Regions from separate parts of the Sporomusa sphaeroides DSM 2875 genome, predicted to be linked through region 1. Evidence: riboswitches for the same ligand, from Rfam matches in the RefSeq annotation. Region 1 holds a riboswitch; the other holds the start of a gene.
The links. Region 1 has a riboswitch for FMN ahead of ribD (bifunctional diaminohydroxyphosphoribosylaminopyrimidine deaminase/5-amino-6-(5-phosphoribosylamino)uracil reductase RibD). Riboswitches for the same ligand answer to the same signal wherever they lie in the genome.
Positions count from the first base shown of each region.

Region 2: linked by a shared signal. The riboswitch ahead of ribB (3,4-dihydroxy-2-butanone-4-phosphate synthase) and the one ahead of ribD (bifunctional diaminohydroxyphosphoribosylaminopyrimidine deaminase/5-amino-6-(5-phosphoribosylamino)uracil reductase RibD) in region 1 are both predicted to bind FMN.

Region 1 covers NZ_CP146991.1:2,287,416-2,290,904, reverse strand. The annotation lists gene rsgA (ribosome small subunit-dependent GTPase A) at 1-690, shown strand, start outside; gene rpe (ribulose-phosphate 3-epimerase) at 691-1,347, shown strand; FMN riboswitch at 1,572-1,704, shown strand; gene ribD (bifunctional diaminohydroxyphosphoribosylaminopyrimidine deaminase/5-amino-6-(5-phosphoribosylamino)uracil reductase RibD) at 1,796-2,932, shown strand; gene SPSPH_RS10695 (riboflavin synthase) at 2,895-3,489, shown strand, end outside.
Region 2 covers NZ_CP146991.1:3,822,686-3,826,174, forward strand. The annotation lists gene SPSPH_RS17765 (ABC transporter ATP-binding protein) at 1-794, shown strand, start outside; gene ribB (3,4-dihydroxy-2-butanone-4-phosphate synthase) at 944-1,591, opposite strand; FMN riboswitch at 1,705-1,849, opposite strand; gene SPSPH_RS17775 (class I SAM-dependent methyltransferase) at 2,273-3,103, shown strand; gene SPSPH_RS17780 (site-2 protease family protein) at 3,162-3,489, opposite strand, start outside.

The sequences.
Region 1 (3,489 bases):
CGCAGTATCTTAAAACGCCCGCTGGTTGCCAATATCGATCAGGTGGTATTGACTTTTGCGGCCGTTAATCCTGATATTAATCCAGCTTTAGTTGACAGATTTTTAGTTGTTGCCGAGTATTCGGAGCTGGACATAATTATCTGCATCAATAAGACCGATTTAGCTGATCTTGATGCTGTGTCACAACTTGCCGGACGCTATGAGCAAATTGGTTATAAAGTACTCACCGCCGCTGCCAAAGCGGGTACAGGTATTGATACGCTGCGCTCACTTCTTTACAATAAGATTTCCGTCTTTGCCGGTCCTTCAGGAGCAGGCAAATCAACGCTGCTTAACGCTATCCAGCCAGGTCTTGAGCTAACTACCGGCGAAGTCAGTCACAAAATCGGCCGTGGTAAACATACTACCCGGTTTGCCGAGCTGCTGCCGCTGGCAGGCGGAGGTTTTGTCGTAGATACTCCGGGGTTTAGCTTTACAGAGTTTAATGACATGGAAGCAGCCCATCTCATGGATTATTTTCCTGAAATCGCAGCAGTTGCTCCAGCATGTAAATTCAATACCTGTCTCCATTACAAAGAGCCGCAGTGTGCTGTTAAGCAAGCGGCAGCAGACGGAAGAATTCATGCAGACCGCTATCAGTCCTATCTTGAGATACTGACTGAAATTAGAGAAAACAAGAAGGGATACTAAATGACGAAGACAATCAAGATTGCTCCATCCATACTATCGGCCGATTTTTCCCGGTTGGCTGATGAAATAATTAAAATTGAGCAGGCAGGTGCCGACTGGGTACACATTGATGTAATGGATGGGCATTTTGTTCCCAATCTGACTTTTGGGGCACCAGTTGTTGCTGCCATTCGCAAAGTTACCCCATTACCGTTTGATGTTCACTTAATGGTTAATAATCCGCAAGACCTGATTGAGCCATTCGCCAGAGCAGGGGCCGATATTATTACCGTTCACGCCGAAACAGCCCCCCATTTGCACCGGCTGATTCAAACCATTAAAGAACTGGGAAAAAAGGCAGGCGTTTCACTAAATCCGTCAACACCCTTGTCGGCAGTGGAAGAAGTGCTTGCCGATGTCGATATGCTGCTGATTATGAGTGTTAATCCCGGATTTGGCGGACAAAAGTTCATACCCAGCGCAGTGGATAAAATCGCCCGGTTAAAAAGTATGCTTGATGAACGAAATCTTATCGTCGATATTGAAGTTGACGGTGGTATCAATGCCGCTACCGCCCGCCAGGTAATAGCTGCCGGTGCCAACATTCTGGTTGCCGGTTCTGCGGTTTACGGCGCACCCGACATACCGCAAGCAATTAATGCCATTCGCGGGACTTGATTATATTGTCGTTTAATGGTAACATATTATAGGAGCTAGTGTTGTATCCGGTGATGTTATGGAGTATAGCTCCGAGAATTTTTGTTGTCAGGCGCGGCGGAGGAGCCGCACATATCGGACATATGTAAGGCGACGACAACAAAGTCTGGCGGCAAAAAGGCCGGTGATATACTTCATGTTATCACCGGATGCAGCACTAGAGTCATTATGGTCACAACTGTATAATGAGCCTTTGGGGCAAGGTGAAAAAGAGAAATCTTTTAATTCCTGACCGGCGGTATAGCCCGCGAGCCGTTTTACGGCTGATTCGGTGAAATTCCGGAGCCGACAGTATAGTCTGGATGGTAAAAGGCGTAATTTAAGCCAATCGGCATTTTCAATTTGCCGATATAAACTGTTGATAGCCCCAAAGCGTATCAACAGTTTTTTTATGTACTGGAGGGCTTCTATGGATCAATATTATATGCGTCAAGCATTGACTATTGCACAGTATGCGGCAGGCAGAACCAGCCCCAATCCACTGGTAGGCGCCGTTATTGTAAAAGACGGCCGGATCGTCGGTCAAGGCTGGCATCGTCAGGCCGGTACACCCCATGCGGAAATTCATGCTTTGTCCCAGGCTGGCGAACTGGCCAAAGAGGCAACAGTATATGTAACACTTGAACCGTGTTCGCATCATGGACGCACCGGTCCTTGCGCCGATGCGTTAATTCAAGCGGCAGTTAAGAAAGTAGTCGTCGCTATGACTGACCCAAACCCGCTGGTAGCCGGCAACGGCCTTAAACGCCTCAGAGCAGCCGGGATTGAAGTGATTGAAGGCGTACTTGCCGCCGAAGCAGCCAGGCTTAATGAAGTATTTATCAAATGGGTATCTACGGGAATGCCTTTTGGTGTTCTCAAAACCGCCATGTCGCTTGATGGCAAAATTGCTGCTCACACTGGTCATTCCAAATGGATAACCGGTGCAGCAGCCAGGGAATATGTTCATACACTCAGGGACACCCATGATGGAATACTGGTAGGTATTGGCACTGTGCTGGCCGATAACCCGGAGTTAACCACCCGCTTGCCGGAAAACGGCAAAAATCCGGTAAGGATTATTGTGGACAGTATGGCATGTACGCCACTAACCGCTAAAGTAGTGACAGACAGACAAGCAGCTACCATTATTGCCGCCAGCGCCCAAGCGCCGGCAGAGCGGGTAGCTGCGCTGCGCAGCCGGGGGGTAGAGGTGCTCCTGCTGGAAAAAACACCGCAGGGCGTTAATTTACAGCAGCTTTTTAAGCTGCTGGCAGAACGCCGTATTACCAGTATCCTGGTGGAAGGCGGCGCAACCATTAATGCGTCGGTTTTGGCTGCCAATCTTATTGATAAAGTACACTGCTTTATCGCTCCTAAAATAATTGGCGGCAAAACAGCGCCAACTCCGGTGGGTGGTACGGGCGCAGACGCTGTGGACCAGTGCATTATGCTTGAAGATATTGCGACCCGGTCAATAGGTGCCGATTTATTACTAAGCGGCTATATAACCGGACGGGAGGGACGAGATGTTTACCGGACTTGTGGAAGAATTGGGGAAAGTTAAAAATATTGCCAGAGGTGCTAAATCAGTCCGCCTGACGGTTTCCGGGCACAAAGTCCTGGAAGATGTTAAGCTGGGTGACAGTATTGCGGTGAACGGCACCTGCCTGACAGTTGTCGATTTCAGCCGTGATTGGTTTACCGCCGATGTCATGCCAGAAACCGTCGACCGCACTGCTCTGGCAGGACTCAAGCCGGGTGACACTGTCAACCTGGAACGTACGCTCCGTGTGGGAGACAGGCTGGGTGGCCATATTGTCAGCGGTCATATCGACGGGGTAGGAACTATTTTAGCCAAAGAACAAAATGATAATGCCGTAATCGTTCGCATTGGCGCCGGCCCGGAAGTAATGCGTTACATTATTCAAAAAGGCTCGATTGCTATCGATGGTACCAGCCTGACAGTTGTGGACTTTGGCCCTGACTGGTTCACCGTATCGCTTATCCCGCACACTGCCACCATGACCACAGTAGGCCTTAAAGCGACAGGCCAGCCTGTTAATCTGGAAGCAGATATTATCGGTAAATATGTTGAAAAGCTTTTGGGCTTCAGCCAGGCTG
Region 2 (3,489 bases), 1.5 Mb from region 1:
AAATGGCAGCACAACCTGTGCAATGTGGTGAAAAAGATTATCGATTGAATGGCTATGACATCGAATTTGACCATGTTTCATTTGCCTACAACACCGCTGAGCCGGTTTTAAAGGATGTTTCCTTCATTGCCAAACAAGGCGAAGTGACAGCTCTGATAGGTCCCTCCGGCGGCGGCAAGAGTACTGCTGCCAAACTGGCGGCACGTTTCTGGGATGCAACTTCCGGTACGGTTAGGCTTGGCGGCCGGGATATAACGACAATCGAGCCGGAGGCTTTGCTGAAACATTATGCGATTGTCTTTCAGGATGTCACCTTATTTAATGACACTGTCATGGAAAACATCCGCCTGGGAAAACGTGATGCAACGGATGAAGAAGTAGCAGCAGCAGCAAGGCTGGCGATGTGTGATGAGTTTGTATCCCGTCTGCCGCTGGGGTATCATACGGTCATTGGCGAGAATGGTTCCGTACTGTCAGGCGGCGAACGCCAGCGTATTTCTATCGCCAGGGCAATTCTCAAAGATGCGCCCATCATCTTATTGGATGAAGCCACCGCTTCGTTGGACGTGGAAAATGAAACAAAGATTCAGGCGGCTTTGGCAGAGCTCATTAAAAATAAAACGGTTTTGATCATTGCCCATCGTATGAGAACCATCGCCAATGCCGACAAGATCGTTGTTCTGTCTGACGGCTATGTCGCCCAGCAAGGCCAACCCGATGCTTTGCTAAAACAAGACGGCTTATATCGTAATATGGTTATGATTCAAAAGCAAAATATGGCTTGGTCATTATAAAAGATATACCTGCCAAGGCAAGGAAACAGCCCCAAGAAGGCGAAGCGGAATATGCGCCCACAAGGATGCGGAGCGGGCCTTCAGAAAAAATAAAAGAGACATGTCAGCAACATGTCCCTTAATCTATAAATAAATCTTCCCTACTGAAATCAGCCAGTATGCCGTTTGCTTTGATAAGCAATAATATCGCTTATCGCAACTACAGGCATATTGGTTTTTCCGGCAAACGCCACGATTTCAGGCAGCCTTGCCATTGTACCATCGGCATTTGTTAGTTCACATAATACACCGTAAGGTTTTAAACCGGCCATTCTCATCAAATCTACGTTAGCCTCTGTGTGACCCGCCCTTTCCAGTACACCTCCGCGCTTGGCTCGCAAGGGGAAAATATGTCCGGGACGCCGTAGCGCCTCAGGTCTTACAGGGTCAGTAATCGCTGCTTTTACAGTAGTTACACGGTCTGCAGCGGAAACACCGGTAGTAACTCCGTTTGCCGCTTCAATGGAGACAGTAAATGGAGTTTCAAAGCTGCTTGTGTTCACTTCCACCATCATCGGCAAATTCAAGGCCTGAACTCTTTCTTCCGGTAAACACAAACACACAATCCCGCTGCCTTCACGGATTAGCAAGGCCATTTGCTCATTCGTCAAAGACTCGGCGGCAAAAAAGATATCCCCTTCATTTTCCCGGTCTTCATCATCGGTAACTAAAACCCCTCGCCCGCTGCGCAAGGCATCAAGCGCAGCCTCTACCCTTTCAAATTCATCACCAAATTGAGCTAACAAATTTTGATTCACAGTATCTCCTCCTAATTTCTAGTCGGACTTACCTGAATCAGGGCATACCAGACAGACAACGGCTCCCATCTATGCTAAATTGCAGATTTTATTCATGAGAAAACTAGTTGACTGCCTATCCTCTTTCATCCGGACTATACCGTCGGCACTGGCTTTTACCAGTTCTGCTGTCCTCTTTATATGTAAAGAGCGCTCGCGGGCTCATCAGTATCCTGATACACCGCCGGTGGGGAATTACGCCCCGCCCTGAGAATAAGTCGCTATACCCAAGTATACTTGCACATCTATTTTTGTCAACTTTTTCTTATTCTTTTTTCATTAGGTACCTAACTATTCTTTTGACATGTTTCACTAACAAGAAGCAAAATGAACGTCCCCATGCTTCTCATGGATTGTAGTTGACAGAAGCCGCTATGTACTGTAATGTTAATTTATAAAATGTAATGAGCAGGTGATGAACATCCGGCGTACCAGATGTCATAAAATCAGTAGCATAAGTATGACTGGAAAAGAGTAGATAAAATCAATTCTATAGGTTAAGAACTAACTGCTTTGACAGTTTAGTTTTTGTACCTGATGTTTGATTTTATTTTTACTCTTAACTTTTCTTCACCTTAGGAGATGAGCCGTAGAATAAAATCTACGGCTTTTTATTTTGCCCAATTAAAGGAGAAACCAATTATGTTCAACAGCATTAGCAGGGTTTTAGAAAAACCCCCTCTTTACACCAAATCAGAAGTTGCATTTTGGAATGATGAGCACATTTCCAAACAAATGCTCAAAGCTCACCTCGACCCAGAATTTGAAGGCGCAAGCAGAAAATTAACGTTTATAGAAAAATCAACTGCGTGGATAAAAGAAATTGTACCACCCTCAAATTTCCCGTTACTGCTTGACATGGGCTGCGGTCCTGGCATATATGCTGAAAGGTTAGCAACAGTGGGCTATCAAGTAACCGGGATTGATTTTTCAAAGCGGTCAATAGACTATGCGCAAAACTCGTCACTTGAGCAGGGTTTAGACATTACATATCTTTATCAAAACTATTTGGATATGGATTTGAATAAGCTTTTTGATTTTACAATAATGATATATTGCGATTATGGCGCATTGTCAACAACGGACAGACAAATTGTTATGCAAAAGGTATTTAATCATCTACGACCTGGTGGGAAGTTCTTGCTGGATGTATTTTCAGCAGCTAAGTACAACCATTTTCAAGAAAAGAAAACATGGGAAATTTGCCATAACGGCGGTTTTTGGCGCGAAGATAAATACGTTGTATTAAATGGGTGCTATAAATATTCTAACAATGTTACATTGGAGCAAATTTCTATTATTTCTAGTAGAGAGACAGCCACTTACTATTTGTGGAATAGTTATTTTACAAAAGAAACGTTGATTAAGGAGGCAAATGACGCAGGCTTTAAGGTATGCAAAGTATTTGGTGATGTTACGGGCAACCCTTATCAGGAAGATAATTTTACTATTGCCATACTGTTAGAAAAATAAATTTGCTGTAAATTTGTTTTCTCATAATGTCACCCCGAAGCAAGAAGCAGCACAGAGATCATCGCGGCCGCAGCGCCTCTGCCGTAAGATGAGCTTCATAGGTTAATATCCCGCTTAGCAGCATTAATACCAGATAGCCTATTCCCATCTTAAAACGAAATCCTGGATTGGTGTGGTAATAGGCGTCATTCCGGTGCTTCCAGAACTCCCAGGCACGATGAACTGCGGCAAGCAAAACCAGAAATAAGATGGGGCTAAAACTGAACCAAATAAGAATTACGATCAAGGGAATCCCCAAAAACCAGATATAGGGAGACACGGCCCCGGCAATTCGTCCGCCATCAAGCGGCGAGGCCGGGATGAGGTTAAACAGTGTGAGGAAGTAA